4 regions of the Borborobacter xinjiangensis genome follow, and region 3 is predicted to be linked to each of the others. Evidence: predicted binding sites of a transcription regulator. Region 3 holds the regulator's gene; each other region holds the start of a gene.
The links. Region 3 encodes LexA, which represses DNA repair genes until DNA is damaged. Its sites were predicted from a motif close to TGTTCNNNNTGTGTTCNG; they were not measured.
Positions count from the first base shown of each region.

Region 1: a site for LexA is predicted at 6,180-6,197, ahead of ACLKMW_RS16250 (ImuA family protein). Genes of this name have one in related genera too.
Region 2: a site for LexA is predicted at 3,600-3,617, ahead of ACLKMW_RS19055 (cytoplasmic protein). Genes of this name have one in related genera too.
Region 4: a site for LexA is predicted at 3,515-3,532, ahead of ACLKMW_RS10080 (helicase-related protein). Genes of this name have one in related genera too.

Region 1 is NZ_JBLLVA010000015.1:25,082-32,497, reverse strand. It holds gene ACLKMW_RS16265 (energy transducer TonB family protein) at 1-305, shown strand, start outside; gene ACLKMW_RS16260 (error-prone DNA polymerase) at 422-3,754, opposite strand; gene ACLKMW_RS16255 (Y-family DNA polymerase) at 3,751-5,232, opposite strand; gene ACLKMW_RS16250 (ImuA family protein) at 5,153-6,160, opposite strand; gene ACLKMW_RS16245 (metallopeptidase family protein) at 6,406-6,834, shown strand; gene ACLKMW_RS16240 (DUF1737 domain-containing protein) at 6,907-7,113, opposite strand; gene ACLKMW_RS16235 (NAD(P)/FAD-dependent oxidoreductase) at 7,256-7,416, shown strand, end outside.
Region 2 is NZ_JBLLVA010000020.1:65,843-73,258, reverse strand. It holds gene ACLKMW_RS19070 (cytochrome c) at 1-19, shown strand, start outside; gene ACLKMW_RS19065 (S9 family peptidase) at 39-2,153, opposite strand; gene ACLKMW_RS19060 (Ros/MucR family transcriptional regulator) at 2,611-3,036, shown strand; gene ACLKMW_RS19055 (cytoplasmic protein) at 3,156-3,458, opposite strand; gene ACLKMW_RS19050 (helix-turn-helix domain-containing protein) at 3,685-4,101, shown strand; gene ACLKMW_RS19045 (DUF6456 domain-containing protein) at 4,104-4,901, shown strand; gene ACLKMW_RS19040 (SufE family protein) at 4,914-5,342, opposite strand; gene ACLKMW_RS19035 (DUF5330 domain-containing protein) at 5,416-5,745, opposite strand; gene ACLKMW_RS19030 (ATP-binding protein) at 6,214-7,416, shown strand, end outside.
Region 3 is NZ_JBLLVA010000005.1:90,123-97,538, reverse strand. It holds gene ACLKMW_RS08395 (PAS domain-containing protein) at 1-499, shown strand, start outside; gene ACLKMW_RS08390 (PilZ domain-containing protein) at 645-1,262, shown strand; gene lexA (transcriptional repressor LexA) at 1,381-2,100, shown strand; gene ACLKMW_RS08380 (ComEC/Rec2 family competence protein) at 2,386-4,845, opposite strand; gene gltX (glutamate--tRNA ligase) at 4,998-6,422, shown strand; gene gltA (citrate synthase) at 6,603-7,416, shown strand, end outside.
Region 4 is NZ_JBLLVA010000007.1:40,273-47,688, reverse strand. It holds gene ACLKMW_RS10085 (RNA-binding S4 domain-containing protein) at 1-203, opposite strand, end outside; gene ACLKMW_RS10080 (helicase-related protein) at 204-3,371, opposite strand; gene phbB (beta-ketoacyl-ACP reductase) at 4,315-5,037, opposite strand; gene ACLKMW_RS10070 (acetyl-CoA C-acetyltransferase) at 5,137-6,315, opposite strand; gene phaR (polyhydroxyalkanoate synthesis repressor PhaR) at 6,591-7,193, shown strand; gene ACLKMW_RS10060 (GlcG/HbpS family heme-binding protein) at 7,413-7,416, shown strand, end outside.

The DNA.
Region 1 (7,416 bases), on a different contig from region 3:
TTTCCGCACGGCGGATCAGCCCGGTCAAGTGGCAATCGCGGGTACTCTCCTGGCTCAACCGCCACAAGCGTTATCCGAGCTCCGCGAAATCGCGTCGTGAGGAAGGCAACACGCAGGTGTCGTTCACGATAGATGCTTCCGGCACGGTGACGGGGTCGCGCGTCGTTCGCTCTTCCGGCAACGCTGATCTCGACCGGGCGGCCCTGGACATGGTGCGGCGCGCCTCGCCTGTACCGGCGCCGCCCAAGGAAATCGCCCGCTCGCGCATGACGCTCAGCGTGCCGGTGGTGTTCAATCTGAGATAAAGCACGGTCCCGAAAGCGGGACCGGCTCTCCAAAAAGATTGTGCCGGGCTGAGAGATAGATCCCCCATTCGGTCCAATCGGAACGGGCAATGGCGTTCCTACCTCAAGGCCAATAGCTATTGGAAATTGCGGCCCTTGGGCATGACCTTGCCGGCTTGTCGCGACAGATGCTCATAGTCGCGTCCAGGAAGCGCAGTCGCCTTCACGGAACCAGCAGTCTCTACGGTTTTCGGCTGCCGGTTTCCGCTTTCGCGGATATCGGACGGACGGGCTTCCTCCGAAAGCGCGCCCAGCCATGGCGTCAGATCCTCGATCGTTTCTGCAACGATATGGATGACATCGGATGCCGATTGCAGGCGGCCCCTTACCCTCACGAAGCGCGCGCCAAGGACGATCGGGCGAAAACGCTCGAATGTCTTCGGCCAGACAATGACGTTGGCGATCGCCTCCTCATCTTCAAGTGTCATGAAGATCACCCCCTTGGCCGATCCCGGCCGCTGCCGCACCAGCACCAGGCCGGCCACCGTGACGCGCCTTCCATTGGCGATCCCTGACAGGCGCGCATTGGGCAAAACGTTTTCACGCTCCAGCCTCCGGCGAAGGAAGGAAACCGGATGCGCCTTCAGCGAAAGCCCGAGCGAGCGATAGTCATGCAGCACATGCTCGCCGAGCGGCATCGTGGGCAGTTTTGTCTCCGGCTCGTTGTCGAACAGCGGAAGGTCGGGCCGGTCGAACAAGGGCAGATGTTCGACCGCACTTTTTCCGTCAAGCGCCTGCACCGCCCACAGCGCCTCGCGCCGATCGAGGCCTAGCGAGCGAAAGGCGTCGGCCTGGGCGAGACGCTCGATGGCGCTTACCGAAAGGCCCGAGCGCAGCCATACATCCCGCACCGAATCGTAACCTGCCCGACGGTTGGCCACGAACAGCGCCATATCGGCTTCGGACAGTCCCTTGATCCGCCGGAAGCCGAGCCGAACCGCATGATCCGTCCTGATCACGTCCCGCATTTCGGCATGGCGCGCGGCAATCCGAGTCGGATCGAACGGGGATTTCTCCAGCGTGCAATCCCAATTCGACCAGTTGACGTCGACCGGCCGTATTTCCACGCCGTGGTCGCGCGCATCGCGCACGAGTTGCGCGGGCGCATAAAAACCCATCGGCTGCGAATTGAGGATCGCCGCGCAAAACACGTCCGGATACCAGGCCTTGAACCAGGACGAGGCATAGACCAGCAGGGCGAAGGAAGCGGCATGGCTTTCGGGAAACCCATATTCGCCGAACCCCTCGATCTGCTTGAAGCAGCGTTCGGCGAAGTCGCGTTCATAGCCTTTCGCGACCATGCCCTCGATCATCTCCTGGCGCAGCGTACCGATCGTGCCGGTGCGCTTGAAGGTGGCCATGGCGCGGCGAAGCTTGTCCGCCTTCTCCGGCGTGAAGCCTCCGGCCTCGATGGCGATCTTCATCGCCTGCTCCTGGAAAAGCGGCACACCAAGGGTCTTCCAGAGAATGTTTTTCAGTTCGGGCCTTGGATATTCCGGTTTTTCCTTGCCCTCGCGCCGGCGCAGATAGGGATGCACCATATCGCCCTGGATCGGGCCGGGACGAACGATCGCCACCTCGATCACCAGATCGTAGAACTCCCTGGGCTTCAGGCGCGGCAGCATGCTCATCTGCGCCCGGCTTTCGATCTGGAAGACGCCGATCGTGTCGGCGCGGCAGATCATGTCGTAGACGCTTTTCTCTTCCTTGGGGATCGTGGCTAGTTCCAGCCTTTCGGGCCAATGATGCTTGTAATGGTTCTCCAAAAGGTCGAAGGCCCGGCGCAGGCAGGAGAGCATGCCAAGCGCGAGTACATCGACCTTCAATATGCCGACGGCATCGAGATCGTCCTTGTCCCACTCGACCATCTTGCGCTCGTCCATCGCCGTCTTGACGATCGGCACCACCTCGTCCAGCCGATCCCTGGTGATGACGAAACCGCCGACATGCTGGGAGAGATGACGCGGGAAGCCCATGATCTCGTTGGAGCGGTCGATAACATGCCGGGACAGCGGATCGGATTGGTCGAGGCCACCGGCCTTCGCTTCCTTGTCGCCGAGTTCGGAAGACGACCAGCCCCAGATCGACCCGGAAAGCGCGCTCATCACGTCCTCCGACAGGCCCAGAGCCTTGGCGACTTCCCGAAGTGCCGAGCGGGCGCGATAGGTGACGACGGAAGCCGCGAGCGCGGTGCGCTTTTCGCTGTATTTGTCGTAGATATAGGCGATGACCTCGTCTCGCCTTTCATGTTCGAAATCGACGTCGATATCCGGCGGCTCGCCACGTTCCTTGGAAATGAACCGCTCGAAGAGATGGTCCATGATCTCGGGTCCGACATCGGTGATGCGGATGCAGTAACAGATAAGGGAATTGGCCGCGGACCCTCGCCCTTGGCACAATATGCCCTTCGAACGGGCGAATTTCACGATATCGTGGACGGTCAGGAAGTAACGCGCGTAATTCAGGCCTTCGACGATTGCGAGTTCGTGCTTGAGACCGTCGATTATCGTCTTGGGGATACCATTGGGATAACGCTCCCGCGCACCCTCCCAGGCCAGTCTTTCCAGCTCTTCCTGGGCAGAGAGTCCGGATTTCGTGATTTCATCCGGATAGTTGTACTGGAGCTGCTCCAGCGAGAAATCGAGGCTTTGTGCGAAGCGGAGCGTCTCGGCGAGTGCTTCCGGGTGGCTTCGAAATAGGCGCGACATTTCGGCCGGCGGCTTCATGTGGCGTTCGGCATTGGCCGTCAGGTGGAATCCGGCCCGGTCGACCGGGACGGTCAGCCTGATGGCGGTCAGGACATCCTGAAGCGGGCGCCGGCCGGGATCGTGATAAGCCACGTCGTTGACCGCCATCAGCTTCATGCGGGCGGTCGCGGCCAGGGCGGCCGCCTGCTCGATTCGCCAGCGGTCGTCCCCGGCATAGGAGGGCGAAACCGCAAGCCGTATGTTCTGGCCGAAACGCTCACGCAAACCATGCAGCAGGCGCAGCGTCTCATCCTGGCGGACCGAAAAATCCGGCAATATGGCAAGCGACAGACAATCGCTGAATTCCAGGAAATCCTCGCGGCGGAGATCCGGATCGCCTTTTTCGCCGCGCATATTGGCCTTGGTCAGCATGCGGCAGAGATTGCCCCAGCCCATACGGTCCTGCGGATAGGCAAGGATATCCGGCGTCCCATCGGAAAAGACGAGGCGGCAGCCGGGATGGTAGGCGAGCTTTGCTTCGTCGGCCATCTTCCAGGCGCGCACCGTGCCCGCCACACTGTTGCGATCGGCCAGCCCGAAGGCCGACAGGCCCAGACGATGCGCCGTCGTTGCCAGTTCCTCGGGCGAGGAGGCACCGCGCAGGAACGAGAAATTCGACTGCACGGCGAATTCGGCATAGGCCGCTCCGGCAACCGCGTTCATGCGAAAAGCCCCTGCATGAACCAGCGCGGACTGGCCTCGGTGGCGCCATAAAGCCCCTGGCGGAACAGCCAGTAACGACGACCATTGCGGTCTTCGACACGGAAATAGTCGCGCGTGGCTTCCTGCGCGTCATCCCGCCACCATTCCGGCGCGATGCGCTCGGGCCCCTCGGCGCGCACGACATCGTAGAGCGCGCGGCGCCAGCGGAAGCGGAGGGGCGGACCCTCCGGTATTTCGGCGGCCGTCACCTCGAGCGGTTCGGGACGGGAAAAGAGACGGATCGGGCGCATCGGCCGGAAATTTCGAACGGCTTCGGCTTTCACGGATTTTGCCCGAACAGGCCTCTTGCCTGCTTCGCCAAAAGGCACGCAAGAAACTGCCCGCTCCGGTATATGGCTTTCGACGTCGACGGATTTGCGCACCGTGCCGCTGCCCAGGCGGGCGCAGACGCGGTCGACGAAGAGCGCCAGATCCTCGTCATCGCCGCGATCGTCACCGACGAAATCGGCCTGGTCGGCCTCGAACGGCGCACTCGCCAGAACCGACAGGCGGACGAGATCGAAACCGTAGCCGGCATCGAACGCCCCTTCGAGCGCCTTCAATCTCTCATGGAACAATTTTCCGATCAGGAACGGCTCGCGCAATGGGCGCGAAGCACCAACCCCGATGCGACTGACCGCGCCGTCGACACGAAACAGCATGAGCTGCAGGGCACGCGCGCCCTCCTCCCGCCGTTCGAGGTCCGGCTTCAAGCTGAGCGCAAGCTGGAAAACCAGGCGCTCGATCTCTTCCATCAGGCAAACGGGCTCCATCAGGTGCCGCTCGACCGACAGCGGCGCGACGGGCAGACGCGGCGATATCGCCTCCTCCAGATGTCCCAATGCCTGGTCGAGACGTGTCAGCAGCATCTTGCCGAAGCGGCGCGCCAATGGCGCGCGCGGCGCCTGCAATATCCCGCCCGTGGTGCGCAGACCGACACTTTCGAGACTTGCGATCGTTGCCGGGGCAAGGCGCAGCGCCGCCAGCGGCAGCGGTGCCAGCGTCTTTTCCTCCGTGCCGGGCGCGATGATGGGTTCGGCGCAGAAATGCGCCGCAGCCCAGGCAGTGCCGGGCGTCGAGGCAAGGCCGGCGCGGACATCGAAGCCTTGATGAAAGAAGCGAGCCATGAGGTCGTCAAGCAGCGGCTTTTCGCCGCCGAAGAGATGCGCGCAGCCGGTTATGTCGAGAAACAGACTGTCCTCGCCGTCGATCGCCACCAGCGGCGTATAACGGTCGCACCAGTCGGCCAGGCTTTCGAGCAGTCGGCGGTCGGCCACCGGGTCCATTTCGATGACTTCTATGCAAGGGTGCATGGCGCGCGCATCGGCAATGCCCATGCCGGGCTTCAGCCGTAGCGCTTCAGCCTGCTCGTCGAGGGCGGCGATGCGCTGCGTGTTGTTCTCGCGGTGGCTGATGACCAGCGGCGGCCGAGCGGCCAACGGCCCTGAACGCCACGACCGACCCAGGCGCCGACGCAATATCCGCTCCGTGCGCAGATGCGGAAACCACAATGCCAGGATTCGCTGTCCCGGAACTTCCTGGCTGTCGATCTTCGAATGTGCGTTCATCGGCGTTCCACTCCAGCGTGAACTGTCCGGGCGGGGCAAGGCGGCTCTTGTCGATCCTGACCGTGAAGCCGGGTGGGCCGATAGTGCCGTCCAGAAGGCCAGCCATCGTCCAGCGCGGCGCGGCTGGAGCCGGCGAGACGACCAACCGCACCGGGGCTGCGGTCGGTTCGGCCTCGCTGGCCTGCCGCAGCAGGAAAACCGGCCGGCCGGCTGACTGCGCACGGCGATGCAGCCGCCTGGTGGCGGTAAGGTCGAGATTTCGGGAGCTGCCGCGGACTTCGAGCAGAATGGCTGAGAGCGCTTTCATGCCGGCCGCCTCGCCGGCAATCCAAAGGACATCCGAAATCTTCGCCGCCTCTGCGATCAGCAGGTGTTCCAGTTCGATGCCGAAACGGGATGCCAGACCCGGAACATAGGGAAAGCCTGCTTCCTGGAAAATATCCGTCGCGCCGATCCATAGGAGGGGCAAGGCAGGACCTGCCTGTTCCTTCAGTATCCGCCCGGCAAGCGCCAGCGCAAAGCCCGTCACTGCTCCGGCATCGCGGGTTTCGATCCCATGGATTTCCGTCAGAGCCGCTTTCGGCAGGCCGCCGTCAAGAGCTGCGTCGAAATCAGCCGCGCCAGTGCGAAGGAAGCGGCTTTCCGGAACGGCCACGCCGTCATGCCGGAAGATGAAATCTGCCTGCTGGGGATGCGCGTCCTCGGGCGTTGCCGGGCTTCCTGGCAGCGCGCCTTCTATCCGGGCAATTTTCCGGCGCAGGGCACAAACGGCCTCCTGCGCCACGGCGGGTGCCACCATGACGGCCTGCTCTTTGGTATGTTCATGTTATGTTCTTATAGATTCCAGAGCCCACTCGAAGAGTCAAGCAGGTCTTTGAGGAGAATTTATTCCTGCCGCAACCTGCCGGGAAACCAAGGTTTTCCCACACACGATCCTGCTCGAAGCCCTGCAACCTCCGAGGTTCCGCCCTAATTTCTCACGGAAGCGGCAAAGGCCTCGAAAGCCTGTCCTCGACAGGCTATATGCGGTCAAAAGGAAACAGAATGGCTCGCGTCTACAAGAACCGCTCGTGGCATGATCAGCTTTCGCCGTCGATGGAAGAAATGGAATTCATGGCGCTCGAGGCCTATGCCCATCTGCCCGAGGATTTCAGGAAATTTACCGGCGAAATAATCATCCAGATCGCGGAATTCCCCACCGACGAAATCATGGACGACCTGTCGCTGGAAACGCCGTTCGACCTGCTCGGCCTGTTCGAGGGCCGGGGCATCGCCGAACGCTGGAACCCGCACACCGGCGAGGGTCCCAATCGGGTGACGCTCTACCGGCGCGCCATTCTCGACTACTGGGCCGAAAACGAAGAGACGCTAGGCGACATCGTTACCCATGTCCTCATCCATGAAATAGGCCATCATTTCGGCCTGTCGGACGAAGACATGGAAAAGATCGAAGAGGCGGCCGATCAGAATTAGAGCACCGGACCGAAAAGTGAAATCCGGTTTTCGGAAAACCCGATGCTCCAATAAAGCGATAGATCGAAGCCGTCAGAAGTCGCCGAGCTTCATACCGGGATCGTAATCGACGCCCTCGACATCCTTCACCACGGCCTGGCCGCAGCGCATGGTGCCGGTGTCGGGATCATGAGAATAGGTCGGCGAGCCGAAGAGATGCCACCCCTTGTTCAGCGCCGCCGTCACCTTATGGCAGAAGCTCGCATCGTCCGGCGCGGTCAGAAAGCGGTAGAGTTTCATTGCCTCGGCTCCCATCGCCGCTTCATCGAAAATCTTCCAGGCGGCGGCTCATGTGGTCTTCTTGCCCGGCAATGCTGGCTCTTGCAAGACCCAGCCATGAACCCTGATAGGGTTTAGACAGTCGGATATCCAAGGACAGCACATGGCCCGCTACGACGTCATCATCATCGGCGGGGCGATCGTGGGAAGCTCGGTCGCCTATTATCTGCGCCAGGAAGGATTTTCCGGCTCGATCGCGCTGATCGAGCGCGATCCGCAATTCACCCATTCGGCGACGACGCTTTCCTGCGCCTCCATCCGCCA
Region 2 (7,416 bases), on a different contig from region 3:
CAATCAGCCGGAAAGCTGATCGCACAGGGATGCGATGGTCAAGCCGGATCGGCCGATGCCTTGCCGGTGACTTTCAGCGCGAAAGCATAAGTGAAGGCGATCTCCTCAAGCCGGGAAAATCGGCCTGATGCACCGGCATGGCCGGCATCCATGTTGATTTTGAACAGGACCGGATGGTTGTCCAGCTTGAGCTTGCGCAGCCGCGCCACCCATTTCGCCGGCTCCCAATAAGTGACGCGCGGGTCGGTGAGGCCGGCAACCGCAAGGATAGGCGGATAGGAGCGTGGCGCCACATTGTCATAGGGCGAATAGGCGGCAATGGTCTTGTAGTCCGCTTCGGAGGTGATCGGGTTGCCCCATTCGGGCCATTCCGGCGGCGTCAGTGGCAGTGTGTCGTCGAGCATCGTCGTCAGTACGTCGACGAAAGGAACTTCCGCCACGATCCCCCCGAATGCTTCCGGCGCCATATTGGCGACCGCCCCCATGAGCATGCCGCCGGCCGAGCCTCCCTGGGCGACGATACGATCGTGAGCGGTGTAATGCTCGCCGGCGAGGTGGCGCGCCGCGGCGATGAAATCTAGGAATGTGTTGGTCTTCTTTTCCCGCTTGCCGTCCTCATACCAAGCATAGCCCTTGTCCTTGCCGCCACGGATGTGGGCAATTGCATAGACGAAACCGCGATCGACCAGGGACAGGCAATTGGTGTTGAAGCCCGCCGGGATGGTGATTCCGTAAGAACCGTAGCCGTAAAGCAGGCAAGGCGCCGAACCATCGAGCGGGGTGTCGCGGTGATGGATGAGCGAAATCGGCACCAGTTCGCCATCATGCGACGGAGCCATCAGACGACGCGTCACATAGCGGGCGGGATCGTGGCCGGAAGGCACTTCCTGAGTCTTGAGCAGCACACGCTCGCGCGTGCGCATATTGTAGTCGAAAAGCTGGCTCGGCGTCGTCATCGACGAATATGAGAAGCGAATCGTATCGGTGTCATATTCGTAGGAGCCGGCAAGGCCGAGCGAAAACGCCTCCTCCTCGAACGAGATCAGGTGTTCTTCAGCCGTGGCGCGGTCGTGGATGACGATGCGCGGCAGGCCGTCCTTGCGTTCGAGGCGCACCATGAAGTCCTGAAAACCCATGACGGAAAGGATGAGGCGGCCGGGTTCATGGGCGACCAGCTCTTTCCAATTGGCCCGGCCGGGTGCGCCGACCGGCGCGGTCATGATCTTGAAATCCTTGGCGCCATCGGCATTGGTCAGGATGAAGAAGATGTCGCCGCCTTCCTCGAGATCATATTGCAGCCCGGTTTCACGAGCGGCGACCAGATGCGGCTCGGCCAAGGGGTCAGCAGTGCGCAGCAGCCGGTATTCGGAGGTCTCGTGATCATTGATACCGATGAAAATCCAGTCGTTGCGCCGCGAGCCGCTGACATTCATGAAGAAACCGGGATCGGTTTCTTCATAGACCAGTCGGTCATTGGCGTGATCGGCGCCGAGCTTGTGGAACAGGATCTTCGACGGCCGGTGGTTCTGGTCGAGCCTTGTGTAGAGAAAGCCATCATTGGCGGCATTCCAGACGCCGGAACCTCCGGTATCGGGCACCACGTCGGCCAAGTCCTTGCCATCCGCGAGGTCGCGAACGTGCAGCGTGTAGAATTCCGAACCCTTGTCGTCGAAGGCCCAGACCAGGCGCTTGTGATCGGATGAATGATCGACGCCGCCGATGCGAAAATACGCTTTGCCTTCGGCTTCGGCATCGCCGTCGAGTATGATTTGCTGCGTGCCGCCGTCGCGTGGAGTGCGGAAAAAGCGAGGCTGCTCGCCACCCTTCTTGAAGGAGGAGCCATATGCGAATGGGCCATCCTTCATCGGCACCGAAGAGTCATCCTCCTTGATTCGGCCTTTCATTTCCTGGAACAGCCGTTTCTGAAGGTCGACGGTGTCGGCCATGAGGGCCGTCTGGTAGGCATTTTCAGCTTCGAGGTGGCTGCGGATGGCGGCATCCAGAAGCGAGGGATCGCGGAATACGTCCTGCCAGTTTTCAGCCCGCAACCAGGAGAACTCGTCCGTTCGAGTGACGCCGTGACGCGTGTCGGTTGTCGGGCGCTCCTCGCTCCTGGGGCTCTCGATATCAGGAAATGTTCCGGCTCGGGTCATCGTCGCCTCGCTTGAATAGGGTTGTCGAGTGCCGAATGAACACGAGCATCTTTCGGGTTCAAGAGGTTTTGGCACCGTTCCGGCTCGATCGTGCGTGCCTCGGCATCGACGGCAGCCATGGGGCTTGATAAAGCGTGTACTGATGCGATACAGCCCTGCGCTTTAAAAGGACTACTCAGGGTTGATTTAGAGAAGATAAAAGGATGTAATCCTACGGAGCTACACGCGACATGTTGTTGCAGTCAACGTAGAACGGAGGTGGATGAGACGATAGTCCGAAAATAGGTGCTTGTAATAACTGGAATGACTGATAACTGTTTCATTTTATAAAAAACTATTGAATTGACTTACTTTAACGGTATAGGAATGTAGCGAGCTACGATAACGTGGCTAACTCCTGCAAATCATGATGCGCCGCAGGGGGCGCTACTCGAATTTACGTTGGGCCTGAACGACTATGGACGCTGTCGAAACACCAAGCAGAACTCACGATATGCTGATTGAACTGACGGCCGACGTCGTCGCCGCCTATGTCAGCAACAATCCGGTGCCCGTCGGAGAACTGCCGAATCTGATCGCGGATGTGCATGCAGCGCTTGGACGCATCGGTGGCGCCCCTGAGCAGCCGCCGGCGGACAAACAGAAGCCGGCGATAAACCCGAAGCGGTCCGTTCACGACGATTACATCGTCTGTCTCGAGGACGGGAAGAAGTTCAAGTCGCTGAAGCGTCACCTGATGACGCACTACGGCTTGTCGCCCGATCAGTATCGCGAGAAGTGGGGCCTTGACGCGAACTATCCGATGGTGGCGCCGAACTATGCTCAGGCGCGTTCGCAACTCGCCAAGAAGATGGGGCTTGGCCGTAAACGCGCCGGCAGGTGATCGACCGGGCCAAGGAGCATATTGCGGCGCCTTCGGGCGCCGTTCTGCTTTTGTGAACGCCATTTTTCGGGCGGCGGCTCGCTTTTGGCGCACAAAGCGAGGGGTGCGCGCACCTGTTTTTAGGCGCAACCGCCTTCAGCCTGTGGCCGCCCACGGGAGACCAGGCGATCCAGCAACTGCTTCAGGGCTATGTGTCGGTTAAGGTCATAACTCCAATGACGTCGCAGGCCTTTCAGCCGCTCCCGCTCGATTGCGCGCTGGAGCCGCGTGACGAGTTTCGATCTTTCCTCCTCGCCGGCGGCAAGTGCCGCTGAAAGATCGATACCGCAGGCGAGCTGCAGCGCAGCCATCTGTCGTGCATTCGCGGCTTCTGCGGATAGGCGGGTTTTGAACGCTGCGGATTCGGCGCGTATGTCATTCATCGTAGGTGGGAACCCCATTGTGGTGATGCCGGCACTATCGAATGCGGTCTCGGGGCGGGGACGAAGTGAGCGCGAAAACGCATCCGCCCTGCGGAGATGTCGTTTGTTATCAATAAATTAACGATCACGATCTGGGGAAATCGTTCGTCCTTTGTTCACATGTTAGCCATTGTGCAATATAAGAACTTATTCCTATTTCTGTGGAGGGCAGAGTTCAGTACACGCGATGGCTACAGCATCCAGAAAATATTCGCAGGACGCCGACATTTCAGCGAAACCAGTGGCGTCGTCTTCCGCGACAAGGGAGGGCGGCGGTGTACGCGGTGAACGTGCCGTCGAAGTCTGCGAATGCATGATGGATATCGTTTCGGCACTGTTCAACGTTTCAGGCAAGGAGTTGCGCAGGCCCGGCAGAACCGGGCTCGACGTCTCGCGTGTGCGACAGATCGCGATGTATGTGACCCATGTCGTGCTGGGCGTGAGCATGGCGGACGTGGGACGAGGGTTCGGGCGAGATCGCACCACGGTCGTGCATGCCTGCCATCTGATCGAGGACATGCGCGACGATGAGGACTTCGATCGTGTCGTAGTGATGACCGAGCGTGTCGCGATGGCCGCATTCCGCGACCGGTTGGGCTTGTGACCATGAGCGGACTTGCGGAGGCAGGAAAGGCCAGGCTGCGCATCATGCGCTTTCTGGCTGGCGGTCCAGGCAGGGTCCGGCAAGGGGCCATTGCCGGTACGCTACTGCTGGAGGACAAGAACGGGCGCACGACATCGTTGGATCAGGCTCAGCTTGTCGAATTGCTGCGCGACGGCATTGTCATGCGTGAAGGCGAAAATATCGTGCTGTCGGCTGCGGCCAAGGCGTCGATGTCGCGTGGGAACGCTGCGAAAGATCATCGCGACCTGGATGCGATCGCCCTCGAGGTGAATGGAGAAATGTCTCAGGCGATCGTCAACCTGTCAGAATCGCCGCTGGGGCATCTGATGCGGCGGAAGTCCAAGGGTGGCACGCCGTTCCTCTCCAGAGCGGAATTCGAGGCGGGAGAGCGGCTGCGAGCGGATTACACGCGCGGCCAGCTCATGCCGCGGCTCGGGGCGAATTGGGTGGCAAGCGTGGCGTCCGGCCGGCGCGGCGGTGTCGGCGGCGCGGTCGAACTGACGGATGCGGCACTTGCAGCGCGACTGCGCGTGGAGCGTGCGATCGTGGCCGTCGGACCGGAACTGTCCGGCGTTCTGATCGATGTCTGCTGCTTCCTGAAGGGGCTGGAACTTGTGGAGTCGGAGCGCGGGTGGCCGGTTCGGTCGGCCAAGATCGTGTTGAAAAGCGCGCTCGGTGTTCTCAGTCGCCACTATCGGCCGCAATCCGCCCCGCGTCACCACGAGCCGCCGCCGGTGCTGCATTGGGGCAGCGACGACTATCGGCCGGAAATAATTTAGCTGACTCTGCGCTCAAGCGTCCTGCTTGAGCGCTACCTCGGCATCCCGCTTGATGCGCTTGACCATGGACCGCAGCCCGTTGGCGCGTTGCGGGGTGAGATGTTCATCAAGACCGAGCGAACGCAAGACGGCTTCCGCGTCGGTAGCAAGGATATCGCTGGCACGCCGGCCGGAGAACAAGGCAAGCATGATCGCCACCAGGCCGCGCACGATGTGGGCGTCCGAATCGCCTTGGAAGCGGATAACCGGATCGGCGCCTTCATCCTGATCGGTGAGCAGCCAGACCTGGCTGACACAGCCGGGAACCTTGTGGGCATTGTCGCGCGCAAAATCCGGGAAGGGAGGCAGCGAATCGCCCAAGTCAATGACATAGCGATAGCGGTCTTCCCACTCATCGAGGAAGGCGAAATCGTCCTGGATCGACTGAATGCTTGCTGTCATGGGCCTGATATAAGCACGTCGGCCCGCAACGTCACGGAAAAAGAAGTCAGAGCGTTTTACCGAGCCGGCCGAATCAATTCACTTTGACATCGTCCGCTGGTGCGACGCTGCCCGTGGTGATCGCAGCGTCGGGCGTGCCGAACTGGTCGTCGAGCGCCTCGAACGCAAGACGTGCTGCCTCGCGCGCCCGCACCCCCACGGTATGAAGGGCCGATTTGCCAACTTCGCAGACGTCGGGCTTGCGCTCACAAATTCCGCTCATGTCGCCGACTGCCTCACGCGCGGCAAGGAACGTCTGAATCGCGCCGACGCTCGGTTGGCCATCGGCGGTGCCGCCCATGTCGAACGGCAGCGCCAGCAAAACCAGCGAGAACCAGAACGCAATACGAATGAGAAAGCCCATAACCTGCCTCGCGTATCATGCGGGTCGCGCATTTTTGCGGCACGACCTCGTTCGTTGGGAGAAGATTGACACGACCGCGCAAAGGAGCGCTTGCGGAACTCGACGGCATTTTCGGCAAATCCGCCGGAAAACTTTAACGATTCGCTCGTGGGCATGTCGCGAGACATGCACGATCACGAGGGAGCCGGTCAGATAGCTTTCGCCCACTCCTTTGTTTTTACATCGAAAATCCGGCAGATCGAAGCCGAAGAAGATTGGTCGGACGCACAGGTGCGGCGAAAACAGGACTAACGGTCCATTTACCATGCGCGAAATTCACCGGCGTTTTCGGCCCCCGTGATGACGGCATTTGCCGCCTGGGCGCCGGTGACTGGCCGCGCTTTATCCATTCCTTAAAGGCTGGATGCGAGTTTCGGACAATCAAAAGCGATCCGCCAGGTGGATCAAGTACGGGTACTTTGAGTGAGATTGTCCACCACCAGATTTGGCGAGATCGTCGAGGCTGCGACTGCCGGATGTGACCGGCTGGTTTCGCTGTCGATCACGAAGGAAGACGATCGGGCGCGCCAGCGCCGTTTGGTCGGGATATTCCTGGCAGCCCCCTTTTTCCTGGCTGCGGCTTTCGCTTTCTTTCTGTCGGCATCACTCGGACCGTCAATGACGCTGGCGCTCATCTGCGCCACGTTCAGCCTGGCGTGGATTGGGGTTCTGCTGGTCTCCTCAAGCGCGAGGGACAGAATCGCCGGTATTGTCGGGCTGGTATCGGGGACGATCGTGCTTTCCGTCCTCGTTGCGGCGGCAGGAGGCATTGCTTCGCCGCTTGCCGTGCTGATCCTGGCGCTCCCCTTCGAGGCGTATTGGCAACGGCGCGCGGCCGGAGCGCTGTTATGGGGCGGGGTAGCAGCCTTGTCCGTGCTGCCGATACAAACCCTCCTGGGATCCATGTTCTTTCCAATAAGCCAGGTACCGGCGGCCTGGCACTGGCTGGTACCGGTCGCCTATGCGGCGACGGTGATCATACGGATCGTCGGAGCCCTCGAGACAGCAAGGGCCGAGGAACAAGAGGACGGGCCGGTTCGGCTGGAGACGATTGTCGATGGGGTCGTCGTTCGCATGTCGATGAATGGCGATGTGACCGATGTCTCGCCGCAGGCGCGCACGATGCTGCGGCTGGCGCCGGAACTGATGCTCGGTGCCGGACTGTTCGAGCGGATTCATATTTCGGACCGCGTCGGATATCTTTGCGCGCTGGCCGATTTGCGCGCGGGCGCCCCGCGCCGGACGGTCGAAGCCCGTATGCGGTTGCCAAGGACGGATGACGCACGCGCCGGCCAAGCCGACAACTATCAGCCATTCGCAATCGATCTCATGAGCGCGGACGGCAAGGGCATCGTCGCGCTGTTGCGGGAAAATGAAGAGGTCGTGCGGCTTCGCGCCGCCGTCGCGGCATGCACCGAAACCACGGAGGCACTGGAGCTTGCCAAGGCGCGGTTTCTCGCCGCCGTCAGTCACGAACTGCGCACCCCGCTGAACGCCATCATCGGCTTTTCCGATATGCTGCTTCACGAGATGTTCGGCGGCTTTCGCGATCCCCGGCAGAAGGAATATGTGGGGCTGGTGCGCGATTCCGGACATCACCTGCTCGCGGTGGTGAATTCCATTCTCGACGTG
Region 3 (7,416 bases):
GCGCGGTGAAGCGGTATTCCGCCTCGCCGGCACCCGGCTTTGCGCCACATATGGGCGCGAGCTCAAGGGCTTTTCATTTCCCTCCCTGTGGCGCGAAAAGGACAGGCGGCTGCTCGCGCGGCTGGCCTACGGCGTCTTTCATGCCAAGTCCGTCGTCGTCGTCGTTTTCGAGGGCCGCACGCGGTGCGGCAAATCCAATCCGTTCGAGCTGCTTCTGCTGCCGCTTGAAGGTGGCGTGGAAAGCCCGCGCGCCATCGGCATTGTCACTCCAGGCGAGAGGCCGTTCTGGCTTGGCGCCGACCCCATAACCGATGCGCTGATCGAGTCGGTTCGGGTCGTCGATCCCGACTGTGAGCCGATGTTCCTGAAAAACCGTCCAGCCGTCACCGTGCCGCCGCTCGCCCCCAGCCAGAAAACGCTCTCGGAATCGGCTGATTCTCTCCGTGGTGGCCGACGCATACGTCACCTCGTCGTGCTTCCCGGCGGGCTCGACGAGTAGATCCCTGCCCTTGCAGTCCCCTGGCGTGGCCCAATGACGACGGCACGCTGCCGCCCTCGTGGCTACGGCTCGTTAACCAGTGTGGCGTAATTTAGCGGCTAGAAACTGGCGCAGCCATGCGGGAATTCGAGCGAACAGGGGCATCATGAGGGCGGCGGCGATCCACCAGGCGCCAACTGCGGTAGAAAAGCGCGGCTTTCAACGCGTCCGCGTGAAAATCTATGGCCGCTTCATGCTCGAAGATCGCACGGAACACCCCTGCCAGGTGGTCGATATGTCACCGGGCAATGTCGCGCTGCGTTGCGACCGCATCGGCAACCCCGGCGAAAAAGTCATCGCCTATATCGATCATATCGGCCGCGTCGAGGGGGTCGTGACCCGCACTATGCAAGACGGATTTGCGATGACGATCATCGCCTCCGACCGCAAGAAGGACAAACTCGCCGCACAGTTGACATGGCTTGCCAACAAGCATGAACTCGACCTGCCGGAAGACCGCCGCCATGAGCGTGTCGCACCGCGCAATCCAATGAGCACATTGCAACTCACCGACGGGCGACAATATCAGTGCCGGATCATCGATCTGTCGCTGTCGGGCGCTGCGATCGAAATCAGCGTAAAGCCGGCCCTAGGCGTTCAGGTCACGCTCGGAACGATGCGTGGACAGGTGGTACGCCATTTCGAGGATGGCGTGGCTATCGAATTCGCCGTCATACAGCGGCCGGAATCGCTGGATGCCGAGTTCAGCCGAAGCCTTTCCTGATCTGCGCTCCGAGACGCGTCTCTCTCCCACTTTTCACCGATTTAAACGGTTGCGGAACACAACTGGAACAGATAGTGTTTGTTCCGGGTTTGTTTTTCTTTGATTCTTCGGGGTGGCGATGCTCACGCGCAAACAACACGAGCTTCTCGTCTTCATTCATGAACGCCTGAAGGAGTCGGGCATACCACCCTCCTTCGACGAGATGAAGGAGGCTCTGGATCTTGCTTCGAAATCCGGCATCCATCGGCTGATCACCGCCTTGGAGGAAAGAGGCTTCATCAGGCGCTTGCCCAATCGGGCTCGGGCGCTGGAAGTTCTGCGCCTGCCCGATTCCATCGCGCCCGGTCTTGCGCCGCAACGCGCGAAGTTTTCGCCAAGCGTCATCGAAGGCAGCCTTGGGCGCCGCTCGCCCGAGCCTGCTCGCGGGCCTGTGGCGGAGAACGACGATTCAAACGCCTCCGTTTCGATTCCGGTGATGGGGCGCATCGCCGCCGGCGTGCCGATCGACGCAATCCAGCACAAGACCCATTCCATCTCCGTGCCGCCGGAGATGATCGCCGGCGGCGAACATTACGCTCTGGAGGTCAAGGGCGACTCGATGATCGAGGCCGGCATTTTCGACGGAGATACGGTTATCATTCGCAATGCCAGCACCGCCAATCCTGGCGAGATCATCGTGGCATTGGTGGATGAGGAAGAGGCGACGCTGAAACGGTTTCGCCGCAAGGGCGCGTCAATCGCGCTGGAGGCGGCCAATCCGGCCTATGAGACGCGCATTTTCGGACCGGATCGCGTGAAGGTGCAGGGTAAGCTGGTCGGGTTGATCCGCCGCTACTGAGGGTCTTTCGGCGGCAGGTGCGCCTTCCCTGGTCTCGATTGCGTTGAGGCCAGCCCTTCGCTTCCAGATGACAGGGTGAGATTGCGGGAGCTTCTGCGCCCCAGCTTTTACTCCTTGGAGCGCCATGCGCCCCAATCGACACCCAGGAATTCTTTCGGAAACCGGCTTACACTCTTACGGTCATGCCCTGGCCTCGGCTAATCGCTGGCATCACCGGATACCACTTGAGTGCGTTTACGCGAGACCGGGGCGCTTGGGGTGAGATGTGCTGTTGCTCGTGTCCGTTTATTTGAGCGTCCGACTGTCTCCCGAACTGGTTGTTGCATCTGCATTAGACGCATTTGCCCGCCGAGGCGCCTTTCGGCGGTAGGGCGGCAATCCACGAGCCTCGCGCGAGAAGCGCCGTTGAGTATGCCACGGACGATACGGACGGCTAATGGCAAAGCTGATTTCGGCTCGTGAACCAGTCGCTGCCTCGGATAATTGGATTGCAGCGCTCCCATATCTCGCAAGCTCGCGTTTGGTGACCACCAGCGTCCGACGGTTTTCGCATACATTACTCGCCGTCGCATCATCGACCACTACTACGGCCGCCTGTCCGCATGCAGGTTTGGCTGATGCCGCGTCAAGCGCATGTGCAATCACTGCGCCTGAAACATGACGTACGAGGCAAAGTCCGGCATCGCACACGAAACCGTCCGTGACTGGCGGCAAAGTGCCGGCTGCGCTTGGATTGGCCATCTTAAGAACGTCCGGCTTCAGTATCTTTTCTGCCCGAAGCGCACGCTGCCAGTTTTCGATGGTGAATTCGTTCGGGCGTGCGCGATTAACCGCCAGGCGCTGTTCGCCCACCGGCACTGCGACCAGTCGAGCGTCTTCGGACACCAATATGTCGGGCGGGCGGACATTTGCGACCGTGACGAGGCCGACGAGTGCGAATGGCAACGCCGTGACGCGCAACCGGGTTGTGGCCATAGTGGCGATGACGAGAGCCACGGTCCACAGCACGACGGAATGAACAGAAATGAGCCCCACCGCATCAACGGGCGAGTGTTGCGAGAGCCATCGCGAGACCGCGATCATTGCGGCAAGACCCTTGGCCATGACGAAGAAGAACGGCCCATCGAGACCGAATGGCATGGCAATGGAGCCGGCGACGGCAAACGGCATCACGAAGACAGACACGATGGGCATTACCGCAAGGTTCGCCACGAGGCTGAGCGGCGAGACGCGCTGGAAGTGGTAGGCGCCGAAGACGGCCGTTGCCAGCCCGGCGACGATTGACGTCACCGCGAGTGCGGCCATGAAACCCCAGCTTTTTCTCAACATGGCGCTGGTGAGCGGACGATCGGTTAAGGAGGTTCGATGCAGGCTGGCAGACCGACGCTCGGACCAGATCGCATAGGCTCCGACCAATGCCGCAGTCGCCGCGAACGACATCTGGAAGCTCGGACCGATGACCTCATGCGGCGAGATGACGATGACGATGATTGCCGATGTCGCCAGATTGCGCAGGGTGAGCGCCGCACGGTCGAACAGTAGTGCTATCAGCATGATCGCCAGCATGATGAAACTGCGCTGGGCCGCGACCTCTGCGCCTGAGATGAACAGATAAGCAGCTATCGCCGCCAAGGCTGCGGCAGCCGCATATTTTTTAACCGGCCGACGCGATGCAAATGCCGGAAACAACGCGAAGACGACGCGCAACGTGCCCATTACCGTGCCGGCGACAAGCGCCATATGCAGGCCGGATATCGAAATGATGTGATAAATACCGGTTCGGCGCATCGCCTCGCTGATATCGTCAGGAATGCCGGCTCTTACCCCCACGACAAGGGCTGCGGCGATCTCGCCCTCCGGCCCGTCGATACCGTCGCGGATTCGCTTGGCGATGGCATTTCGCGCGTTTTCCACGTGGATCGAAAAGTTGCTGAGACCCGAAGCCGGCGGCATATCCGGCAATAGCTCGGGTCCGCGCATAAAGTAGCCGCTCGCACCTATGCCGTCGAAATAGCTTTCGAAGGAAAAGTCGTAGCTTCCTGGCCGCACCGGCCCCGATGGTGCAATCAGGCTGACAATCCCCTGCACTTGCGAACCGACCCGGATTTCCGGCGGGACCTTTCGCGCGGAGACGCGAACGCGGTCCGGTGCATAGCGCAATACGGGTCGAGCGGTGCTTTCCACGTCGACGGTCAGCCGAACGCGTCCGCTGGCCATCGCTTCGATGGTGACAACCCGCCCGGTCAACTGCGTGGAGATTTCGCCGCCAATGATCCTGGTGCCGGCGCGCCAGGTTTCGGTCTTGGCGAGCAGCGCCCCGGCAATACACAGAAGCATGGCTGTCGCCGCCAGCCGCAAAGTTACGCGCCGCGATGGCAGCAGGAGCAGGAAAAGCGCCGCTACCGTAGCAGCCCCAAGCAAAGGCAAGAAGCCGGGCTCACGCGGCGCGGCGAAATAGACGATAGCGCCGAGCGCCAGAAACACCGGAACCAGCAGGTAGGCTGTGCCGCGTTCCAGCTCAAGTTCGAGCGCGGCGCGCAGGCCAGCCGCCATTCGCTCACGCGACGTGGCAAGCGCTAGCAGCCGTGCCGGATACGAGGCACGCGAAATCGGGAGAGCACCGGAGGCTGTACCGACCGAAGGCACCGCGGCGGGAGCCAAAGCATCGACCGGCGGATATGCAAACTGCGTTCGCTCATCCGCTTCCGCGACAGCCACGTCCACTTCGGGCGCGTCCCGCCTCATCCGCCCTCCCCAACAAACAGGGGTGAGCGGGCGCGCCTTCGCCCGAGCCTCCCCCTTGCACCCTCAACCCTCTATGCTACATGAAGCCCACCGAATTTCCATGTGCGAGGCGGCTGCTGGCTCCGCGACCGCCCATCCATTCCGGAAAAATCATGTCCAAGACCGTCGTTACCCGTTTTGCTCCCTCGCCCACCGGTTTTCTTCACATCGGCGGCGCGCGCACGGCCCTGTTCAACTGGCTTTATGCGCGCCACACCGGCGGCACCATGCTGCTGCGCATCGAAGATACCGACCGTGAGCGTTCGACCGAAGCGGCGACGGCCGCCATCCTCGACGGCCTTTCCTGGCTGGGTCTGCATTGGGAAGGCGAGCCGGTTTCCCAGTTCGAGCGCGCGGCGCGCCACCGCGAGGTGGCCGAGGAGCTGGTGCGCATGGGCAAGGCTTACTACTGCTATGCCTCTCCCGAGGAGCTGACGGAGATGCGCGAGAAAGCGCGCGCCGAAGGCCGGCCGCCGCGTTATGATGGGCGCTGGCGCGATCGCGATCCGTCGGAGGCCCCGGCCGGCGTCAAGGGAGCGGTGCGCATCAAGGCGCCGACCGAAGGCGAAACGATCGTCCGCGACCGCGTTCAGGGCGACGTGCGCTTTCCGAACAAGGACCTGGACGATTTCATTATCCTGCGCTCGGACGGCAATCCGACCTACATGCATGCGGTGGTGGTGGACGATCATGATATGGGCGTCACCCATATCATCCGCGGCGACGACCACCTGACCAACGCCGCGCGCCAGACCGTCATCTACAATGCGATGGGTTGGGATGTGCCGGTAACGGCGCATATACCGCTGATCCATGGCGCGGACGGTGCCAAGCTTTCGAAACGCCACGGCGCGCTCGGCGTCGAGGCTTATCGCGCCATGGGCTATCTGCCGGCGGCACTCCGGAACTATCTCGTTCGTCTTGGCTGGAGTCATGGCGACGACGAAGTGATGACGCTCGACGAGATGATCCGCTGGTTCGATATAGACGACGTCAACAAGGGTGCGGCGCGCTTCGATTTCCAGAAGCTGGAGGCGCTGAACGGCCTGCATATGCGCAAGATGGCCGATGACGAATTGTCCGACATCTTCATCGCAACCCTGCCCTATCTCGAAAATGGCAAGACGATCGCCGCCGGACTTGACGAAACGCGCAAGCAGCAACTTCGCCAGGCGATGCCAGGACTGAAAGAACGCGCCAAGACCCTGGTCGAACTGGCCGATGGCGCCGCATTCCTTTTCGCCGAACGGCCCCTGGCGATGGAAGAGAAAGCGGCAGCGCTTTTGGGCGAACAGCCGCGCACGATCCTGCGCGGCGCGCATGCGGCCCTTCAGGCCATCGGGGAAGCATGGAATGCGGCTTCGACGGAAGCGGCGATTCGCGACTTTGCGACGCAGGGCAACCTCAAGCTGGGCGCCGTCGCACAACCACTACGCGCGGCACTTACCGGCAAAACCACCTCTCCGGGCGTATTCGATGTGCTGGCCGTGCTGGGTCGGGAAGAAAGCCTCGCACGCATAGAAGATCAAATCGATTAGCGCGTCTGCACCCTATGTATTTCACATTGAAACCCGCTTGTTGCGGTGCAACATTAGGACCATTGCCGAACTTGGCACGCCTTGGGAAATGCGTTAGCAAAAGCGCGCATTACGGGACGCTGGCTAAATTGCATTGAACAATACCGCGTGAACCGCGGGATGAACCGAAGGGAGTTTGCGATGACCGAATCGACTGCGAAACTGGAGTTTGGCGGCAAAACTCATGAGTTGCAGGTACGAAGCGGTTCCGTCGGGCCAGACGTCATCAATATCGCCTCGCTCTACAAGGACACCGGGGCTTTCACCTACGATCCGGGCTTCACGTCCACGGCAAGCTGCGAATCCGGCATCACCTTTATCGATGGCGACGAGGGCGTCCTGCTGCATCGCGGTTATCCGATCGATCAGCTCGCCGAGCACGGAGATTTTCTCGAGGTCTGCTACCTGTTGCTTTACGGCGAATTGCCCACCAAGGCACAGAAGGACGATTTCGACCATCGCGTGACCCGCCACACCATGGTGCATGAGCAAATGTCGCGGTTCTTCACCGGCTTTCGCCGCGACGCGCACCCGATGGCGGTGATGTGCGGCGTGGTCGGCGCACTGTCGGCTTTCTATCATGACTCGACCGATATTTCCGACCCGCACCAGCGCATGGTCGCCTCGATCCGCCTGATCGCCAAAATGCCGACGATCGCGGCGATGACCTACAAGTACCATATCGGCCAGCCCTTCGTTTACCCGAAGAACGAATACAATTTCGCGGCCAATTTCCTGCATATGTGCTTCGCGGTGCCTTGTGAGGAATACAAGGTCAATCCGGTGCTGGCCCGCGCCATGGAACGGATTTTCATCCTCCATGCCGACCACGAACAGAATGCCTCGACCTCCACGGTGCGGCTTGCCGGCTCGTCCGGCGCGAACCCCTTTGCCTGCATCGCAGCCGGCATTGCCTGCCTCTGGGGCCCGGCGCATGGCGGCGCCAATGAGGCGG
Region 4 (7,416 bases), on a different contig from region 3:
ACGACCCGGTAGACGAGAATGCGCCGCTCCAGCGTGATCGTCAGCACATCGCCTGGCTTAATGGAATCTGCGGCCTGGCTGGTTTTCTCCCCATTTATGCGCACGCGCCCGGCCTGGGCGAGTTTTGCCCCAAGCGAGCGCGATTTGACGGCGCGCGAGAAGAACAGCCATTTGTCGATACGCTGACGACCGTCGGCTGGCATCTACTTCTTGAGCTGGTCGCGCAATGCAGCAAGCTTGGCGAAGGGCGAGTCCGGATCGACGCGCACAGGCCGTTCCTCGCGCGGCTTCGGCTGGAATGCCGGCTTGCCGTGCCCGCCCTTGGCCGGGCGGCGATCGTCGCGGTGTTCATGCCTGCCATTTCCGGCATTCGGCTTGGCCGATTTCTTGAACTTGCCGCGATCGAAACGGCTCTTGCCATCCTGCTCACGCTGATCGCCGTCGCGCTCCGGCCGGCCGCCATTTTGCTGGCTCCTTGCCTCCGCCGGACGGCCGCGCTGGCGGTTGTCCTGGCGATGATGCGTTCGCCTGTCGAAGCGGGCGGGACGCCAAAGCAGAATGGGCTTCGGCTCTTCGGCCTGGCTTTCGGCGGCGCTCGGTTGCGACGCTTGCTCGGTCGCAGTCGGGGCCGCATCGACCGATCCTACTGGTGGCGCGGTGTCTTCGACGTTCGTTGGGAGTGCGGCCGCGTCACCAGCCGTCTCGGTGCGATCTTCCGAGGGAGCGGCAAAGTCCTGGCTTCCGTCAATGGCACCGGCGTCGGCCGCTGCTTGTTCAGGTCGAGGATCCACCGCTGCGGTCGGTTCACTTTCCGTGGCGCCCTCGCCGTCGGGCTTCGTATCGGCATCCGCAGCTTTCTTCGCCGCAAGTGCTGCTTCGTCGAGCACTTCCAGTCGCGCCTTGACCTCGGCCGCCGGCTTGGCTTCGCCGCGATAGCCGAGACCCTTCAGAATATCCTCGATATCGTCGGCGGTGGCGCCGAGGATGGACATCATTGCCGGCGTCACCAGGAAGGCGCTGCCGTCATAGGCGCCGTCAGGACGGGGTCCCGCGCCGGCCTTCCAAGCTAGGGCCGGCCGGATCAGGTCGGCCAGACGCTCGAGAATGTCGACGCGCACGGCCCGCCGGCCGAGATTGCGAAAGCCCGCCAGCTTGTAGAATGCCTTGTCGAAGGCCGGGTCGATGATGACCGAGGTGCGGCCCGCCGCCAACGAGTGGACCACGTCTCCGAAGCCCGGCAATTCCTTGCCGTCGTTCTTCAGCGCCCATAGCAGCGTCACCAGCCCGGCCGGTCCGGGCTTCAGCAGCGCGGGCAGGAATATGTGATAAGCGCCAAAGCGCACGCCCAGCCGCCTCAGGCTCGCACGGCCCTCCTGATCGAGCGTCTTGATATCGTCGGCGATTTCGCGGCGATTGATCAATCCGAAATTCTCGACGAGCTGGAAGGCGATGCCGCGCGCAATTCCAGTCAGTTGCTCGGCATCCCTGAGCGCGATCAGCGGCTTGAGCAGGGTTTCGATCTGGAAATTGACGAAGCGATCAGCGCGCGCGGCGACCTTGTCGCGCGCCGGACCGGTGAGTTGCTCGTCGGCAAGCAGGATGACGCGGGGTTTCAGCGCGTCCTCCCCGGCGACCAGCGTACCGACCGGCGAGCCGATCCAGCGCAGCGTGCCGTCGGAGCTGAGCGCGAGATCGCCATTGGCGCAGGTCGAAAAACGCTCCGCGCGCGTCTCGAACTCGGCGGCGAGCGCTTTTTGAGCAGCCGCCCGGATGGCCTTGCCGTCTTCCCCGGCCGCGGTCTGGTCGGCGGTGAATCGGAACCCTTGCAATTCCCCGACATGATGGCCCTCGACGAGGACCGTTCCGGAGGGGCTGATTTCTGCTTCTGGCATGGCATTTTCTCTGAGGCGGCGCATAAGGACGGAAGTCCTGCGGTCTACAAAACGTTTCGTCAACCGGTCATGCAGCGCATCTGACAATCTGTCTTCGATTTCTCGCGTCTTTTCCTGCCAGTGTATCGGATCGGCAAGCCAGCCAGGCCGGTTCGAAACATAGGTCCAGGTGCGAATCTGAGCGATGCGGTGCGAAAGCGTATCGATGTCGCCTTCAGTGGTGTCGGCGCGGCGCACCTGCTCGGCCATGTAGTTTTCATCGACATGGCCACGGTCGGCGATGTCGACGAAGATCGAGGCGACAAGATCGGCGTGCTGTGCCGGGGCGATACGGCGGTAATCGGGAAGCGCGCAGACCTCCCATAAAAGCGCTACCCGGTCGCGGCCGGTCGCCAGTGCCTTGATGTCGGGGTCGCGCGAAAGCTGTTCCAGCGCCTGCGCGTCCACCGCCGGCAGCGCCCGCGTCAGTCCCTCGACCGGCGCCGTCGCCTCAATGGAATGTTTCAGCGCTTCGAGGCTGGAAAAATCGAACTGCACCGTGCGCCATTGCAGCACCTTGACCGGATCGAAGTCGTGACTCTCGATCTTGTCGACCAGTTCGTCGTCGAAGGGATCGACCTGGCCGGTGACGCCGAACGTGCCGTCGCGTAGATGCCGTCCCGCGCGTCCGGCGATCTGCCCGAGTTCGGCCGCCGTCAAGGCCCGGTATTGAAAACCGTCGAACTTTCGGTTTTGGGCAAAGGCGACGTGGTCGACGTCGAGGTTCAGACCCATGCCGATGGCGTCGGTGGCGATCAGATAGTCGACGTCTCCGGACTGATAGAGCGCGACCTGCGCGTTGCGGGTGCGCGGCGAAAGCGCGCCGAGAACGACGGCCGCACCGCCGCGCTGGCGGCGGATCAGTTCGGCGATGGCATAGACCTCGTCGGCTGAGAAGGCGACGATCGCAGAGCGTCGCGGCAGGCGGGTGATCTTCTTCGAGCCCGAATAGGCAAGATGCGACAGGCGCGGCCGCGTCACCACCGACACGCCGCGCAGCAGCCGCTCCAAAATGCCGCGCATGGTGGCCGCACCCAGAAGCAGCGTCTCCTGGCGGCCACGCAGATGCAGAATGCGGTCGGTGAAAATATGGCCGCGCTCCAGATCGCCGGCAAGCTGCACCTCGTCTATGGCGACGAAGGCTGCATCCGTTGTGCGCGGCATCGCTTCCACCGTGCAGACGGAGTAGCGCGCGCCAGGCGGCAGGATCTTCTCCTCGCCGGTGACCAGCGCGACTTTGTCGGCGCCGACCTTTTCGCAGACCCGCCCATAGACCTCGCGTGCCAGAAGCCGCAGCGGCAGGCCGATGATGCCGCTTTCATGGGCCACCATCCGCTCGATCGCCAGATGGGTCTTGCCGGTATTGGTCGGCCCGAGCACGGCGGTCACATCGCGGCCGGAAAGCAGGAGCGGGGCGGATTGTCGGGGTTCGATGTTCATCGTAGGCGGTTCGGCCTTTCCCACGTGTGTTTCGCGACCCATGCTGACAGGCCAACGCGGTAATTTCCAGGCAAGTCGTCTCGCTGCGACAGATAGGCAGTCGGAAGCGGAAACGGAAGCGGAAATGTTGGAGAATTAACGGGTGGAACGAGTCTGGAACGAATCGGCGACGAATCGCTGACTCTCGACGATTCATCTTTTGTTCGCCCCAACATCTAGTTGCACACCAGATTTTTTCACCAGATGCTGAATCGATGTCTTCGGGTGCGGAGAGATTCGGGGGAGGGGCGTTAACTTATGCCGGTCGGGGTTGGTCTCTCTCACATAAGCCATTGAAAATCAATGATTTTTATTTGTCCCAAGGACCTGTCTTCGGTGCCTGTTAACTTTTCAGCCAAACACGGAACGAACAGGCGACGAATCAGCGATTTATCGGCTTTCCTGATTTGTTCCACACTAGATATAGCACTTGACAGGTTTTTCGGCTCGACATGCTGAATCGTTCGGAACGCATTTCGAGCGAATTTTAGCGATCGTGTTAACCTTTGCGCATGGCGTGACTCGCCAGGTCCAAGCGAAGCCGCAATTGTTAAGGTCCCCTCAAGATTGTTTAACCTTGTATGACCGACGCACAGGTCCTGTCGGCAAGCTCGCGTTAAGTCTGCGGTCAAAGCCGGAACGAAGCGGCGACGAATCACTGATCGGGCGGGTTTCCTGCTTTGTTCACCGCAACATCTTGTGTGGTGACGGGGCCGTGCGTTCAAAAAATCGCTCGGAAAGTCGCCCATGCTGCAACGCCCAGGCATCTTCGTTAAGGCAATTGTGTCATTGCGGGACAGGTAAGCGGGCGCGCCGATTGCCGGGGCGGCTTGCATTGCCCTCGAAATAACAAAAGCGATCGCCGGAGACGGCGCCGCTCGGCGGCGCCGTTAGCCGTCCAGCTTCAGACGAAATACTGCCCGCCATTGGCGGTGATCGTCGAACCGGTGATGAAGCCGGCCTCGTCGGAGGCGAGAAAGACCACGCAGCGTGCGATCTCCTCTGGCTCGCCGAGGCGGCCGACCGGAATCTGCGCGATGATCGATTCCCTTACCTTTTCAGGTACTGCCATGACCATGTCGGTGGCGATGTAGCCGGGGCAGATGACGTTGACCGTGATGCCGGCGCGTGCGCCTTCCTGCGCGAGCGCCTTGGTGAAACCGATATCGCCCGCCTTGGCCGCCGAATAGTTGGCTTGTCCGGCCTGTCCCTTCTGGCCGTTGATCGACGATATGGTGATGACGCGGCCAAACTTGCGGTCGCGCATGCCGCTCCACAGCGGGTGCGTCATGTTGAAGACGCCGTTGAGATTGGTGCCGATGACTTCGTTCCACTGCTCGCGGCTCATCTTGTGGAACATGGCGTCACGGGTGATGCCAGCATTGTTGACCAGAACATCCACCGGGCCGAGATCTGCCTCGACCTCGGCTATGCCGGCTGCACAGGCGTCGTAGTCGGCCACCGACCATTTATAGGTAGCGATGCCGGTTTCTTCCCTGAATTTGGCGGCCGCCTCGTCATTGCCGGCATAATTGGCTGCAACCTTGTAGCCGGCATCCCTCAGCGCAATGGAAATGGCCGCGCCAATGCCGCGCGAGCCTCCGGTGACGATTGCTGTTCTGCTCATGGTGTCCTCCTCCCGATCATTGGGCGAATAGCGGGCAGCGAATGGCGAGTAGGGGCTCCCTCCCGCGTGCCTGCGCCACTCATCCTATTCGCTGTTCCCTCAGCCCATCGCTTCCACGCACATGGCCACACCCATGCCGCCGCCGATGCACAGCGTGGCGAGACCCTTCTTGGCGCCGCGACGGCGCATTTCGAAGACGAGCGTGTTGAAGATGCGGGCGCCCGATGCACCGATCGGATGGCCGATGGCGATGGCGCCGCCATTGACGTTGACGATCGCCGGGTCCCAGCCCATGTCGCGGTTGACCGCGCAGGCTTGCGCCGCGAAAGCCTCGTTGGCTTCGACCAGGTCGAGGTCGCCGACCGACCAGCCGGCCTTTTCCAGCGCCCGACGCGAAGCAGGAATGGGTCCGGTGCCCATGATCTGCGGGTCGACGCCGGCGGTTGCCCAAGAGGCGATGCGCACGAGCGGCGTGATGCCGCGCCGCGCGGCTTCCTCTTCCGTCATCAGCACGACAGCGGCCGCCCCATCATTGAGGCCCGAGGCGTTGGCGGCGGTGACAGTGCCTTCCTTGTCGAAGGCCGGCTTCAGCTTCTGCATCGCCTCGATCGTGGCGCCGTGGCGGATATACTCGTCATGGTCGACCACGGTATCACCTTTCTTGCCCTGCAGGGTGACGGCGACGATCTCGTCCTTGAACTTGCCGGCCTTCTGCGCGGCTTCCGCCTTGTTCTGGGAAGCAAGTGCGAACTGGTCCTGATCGTCGCGGCTGAGCTGCCATTGCCGAGCGATATTTTCGGCGGTGTTGCCCATGTGATAGCCGTTAAAGGCGTCGATCAGCCCGTCCTTGATCATTGTATCGATCAGCTTGAAGTCGCCCATCTTCACGCCGGCCCGCAGATGCTGGCAGTGCGGCGACAGCGACATCGATTCCTGGCCGCCGGCGACGATGACCTTCGCGTCGCCGGTGGCGATCTGCTGCATGCCGAGCGCGATCGAGCGCAGGCCGGAGCCGCACACCTGGTTGAGGCTCCATGCCGTGGTCTCCTTCGGCAAGCCGGCGCCCATCGAAGCCTGGCGCGCGGGGTTCTGGCCCTGTCCGGCCGTCAGCACCTGTCCGAGGATGACCTCGTCGACCTCCTGGCTATCGACGTTCGCCCTGGCCAATGCCTCCCTTATCGCGACCGCACCCAGTTCATGGGCAGGCGTGTTGGCGAATGAGCCGTTGAAGGAGCCGACCGGTGTGCGGGCGGCGCTGGCTACTACGATTGCGGACATTTTTGTCTCCAAAAAACTCGGAAGGATCGTCGAAAGGCGCAACTGATCGACTTTTCTTGCCCTTTCGCGACCCCGAGTCAAACGCGAAATGGCGCGGAGACGGGCGAGTCTTAGCCGGCGAAAAGCAAAGCCGACGGAGATTCAACGGACAAGCCCAGACAAATTCGTGCACTGCACAAAGGACTTGGAATTGACGACGGTTTGCGCCTATCCTCACGCAAAATGCGGTCGATACGGCTGCCTGCAGCAAATTCCGGTGTCCGGGGAGGATGTTGATGCCCGCAAAAGACGATCCGGTGGTGATCAAGAAATACGCCAACCGTCGGCTCTACAACACGGGTACCAGTACCTATGTGACGCTCGAGGACCTCGCCGAGATGGTCAAGAAGGGCGAGGATTTCACGGTCCAGGACGCCAAGACCGGCGAGGACATCACCCATCCGGTCCTCACCCAAATCATCTTCGAACTCGAGAACAAGGATGGGCAGAACATGCTGCCTATTCCGTTCCTGCGTCAGTTGATCGCCTTCTACGGCGACCAGATGCAGATGATCGTGCCGAGCTTTCTGGAGCAGTCCATGTCCGCTTTCGCCAAGGAGCAGGAGCGGTTTCGCGAACAGATGAAATCCGCGATCGGCAAATCGCCGATGGATATGATGAAAATGGCGACGCCGATGAAGGCCCTGGAGGAGCAGACCCGCCGCAACATGGAAATGTTCCAGCAGGCCGTGCGCCTGTTCGCGCCATTTCCGTCTCCCAATACCGCCGCGGCATCGGAGGAGCCTTCGAAGAAAGATGCCGATGAACACCCCGACGATCTTCAGGAATTGAAGGAGCAGATCGCCGCGATGCAGCGCAAGATCGATTCAATGGGGTGAGAACCGTCCGGCCAAGGGCCGGCGAAAAGCCAACGATTTGGCTTTTCGAGGTTCGAACGCCCGGAGCCCTAGCGGAGGGCAGGAACCGAGGCTCGAACGCCCGGAGCCACCTCCGAGACTCCGAACATCCCTAAGCTGATCACACAACCACTCCCCGGCCCAGCCGGACCACCCAACCCCGCCAACATTGGCCGGACCAAACCCGGAGACTGAAAAAGCATGT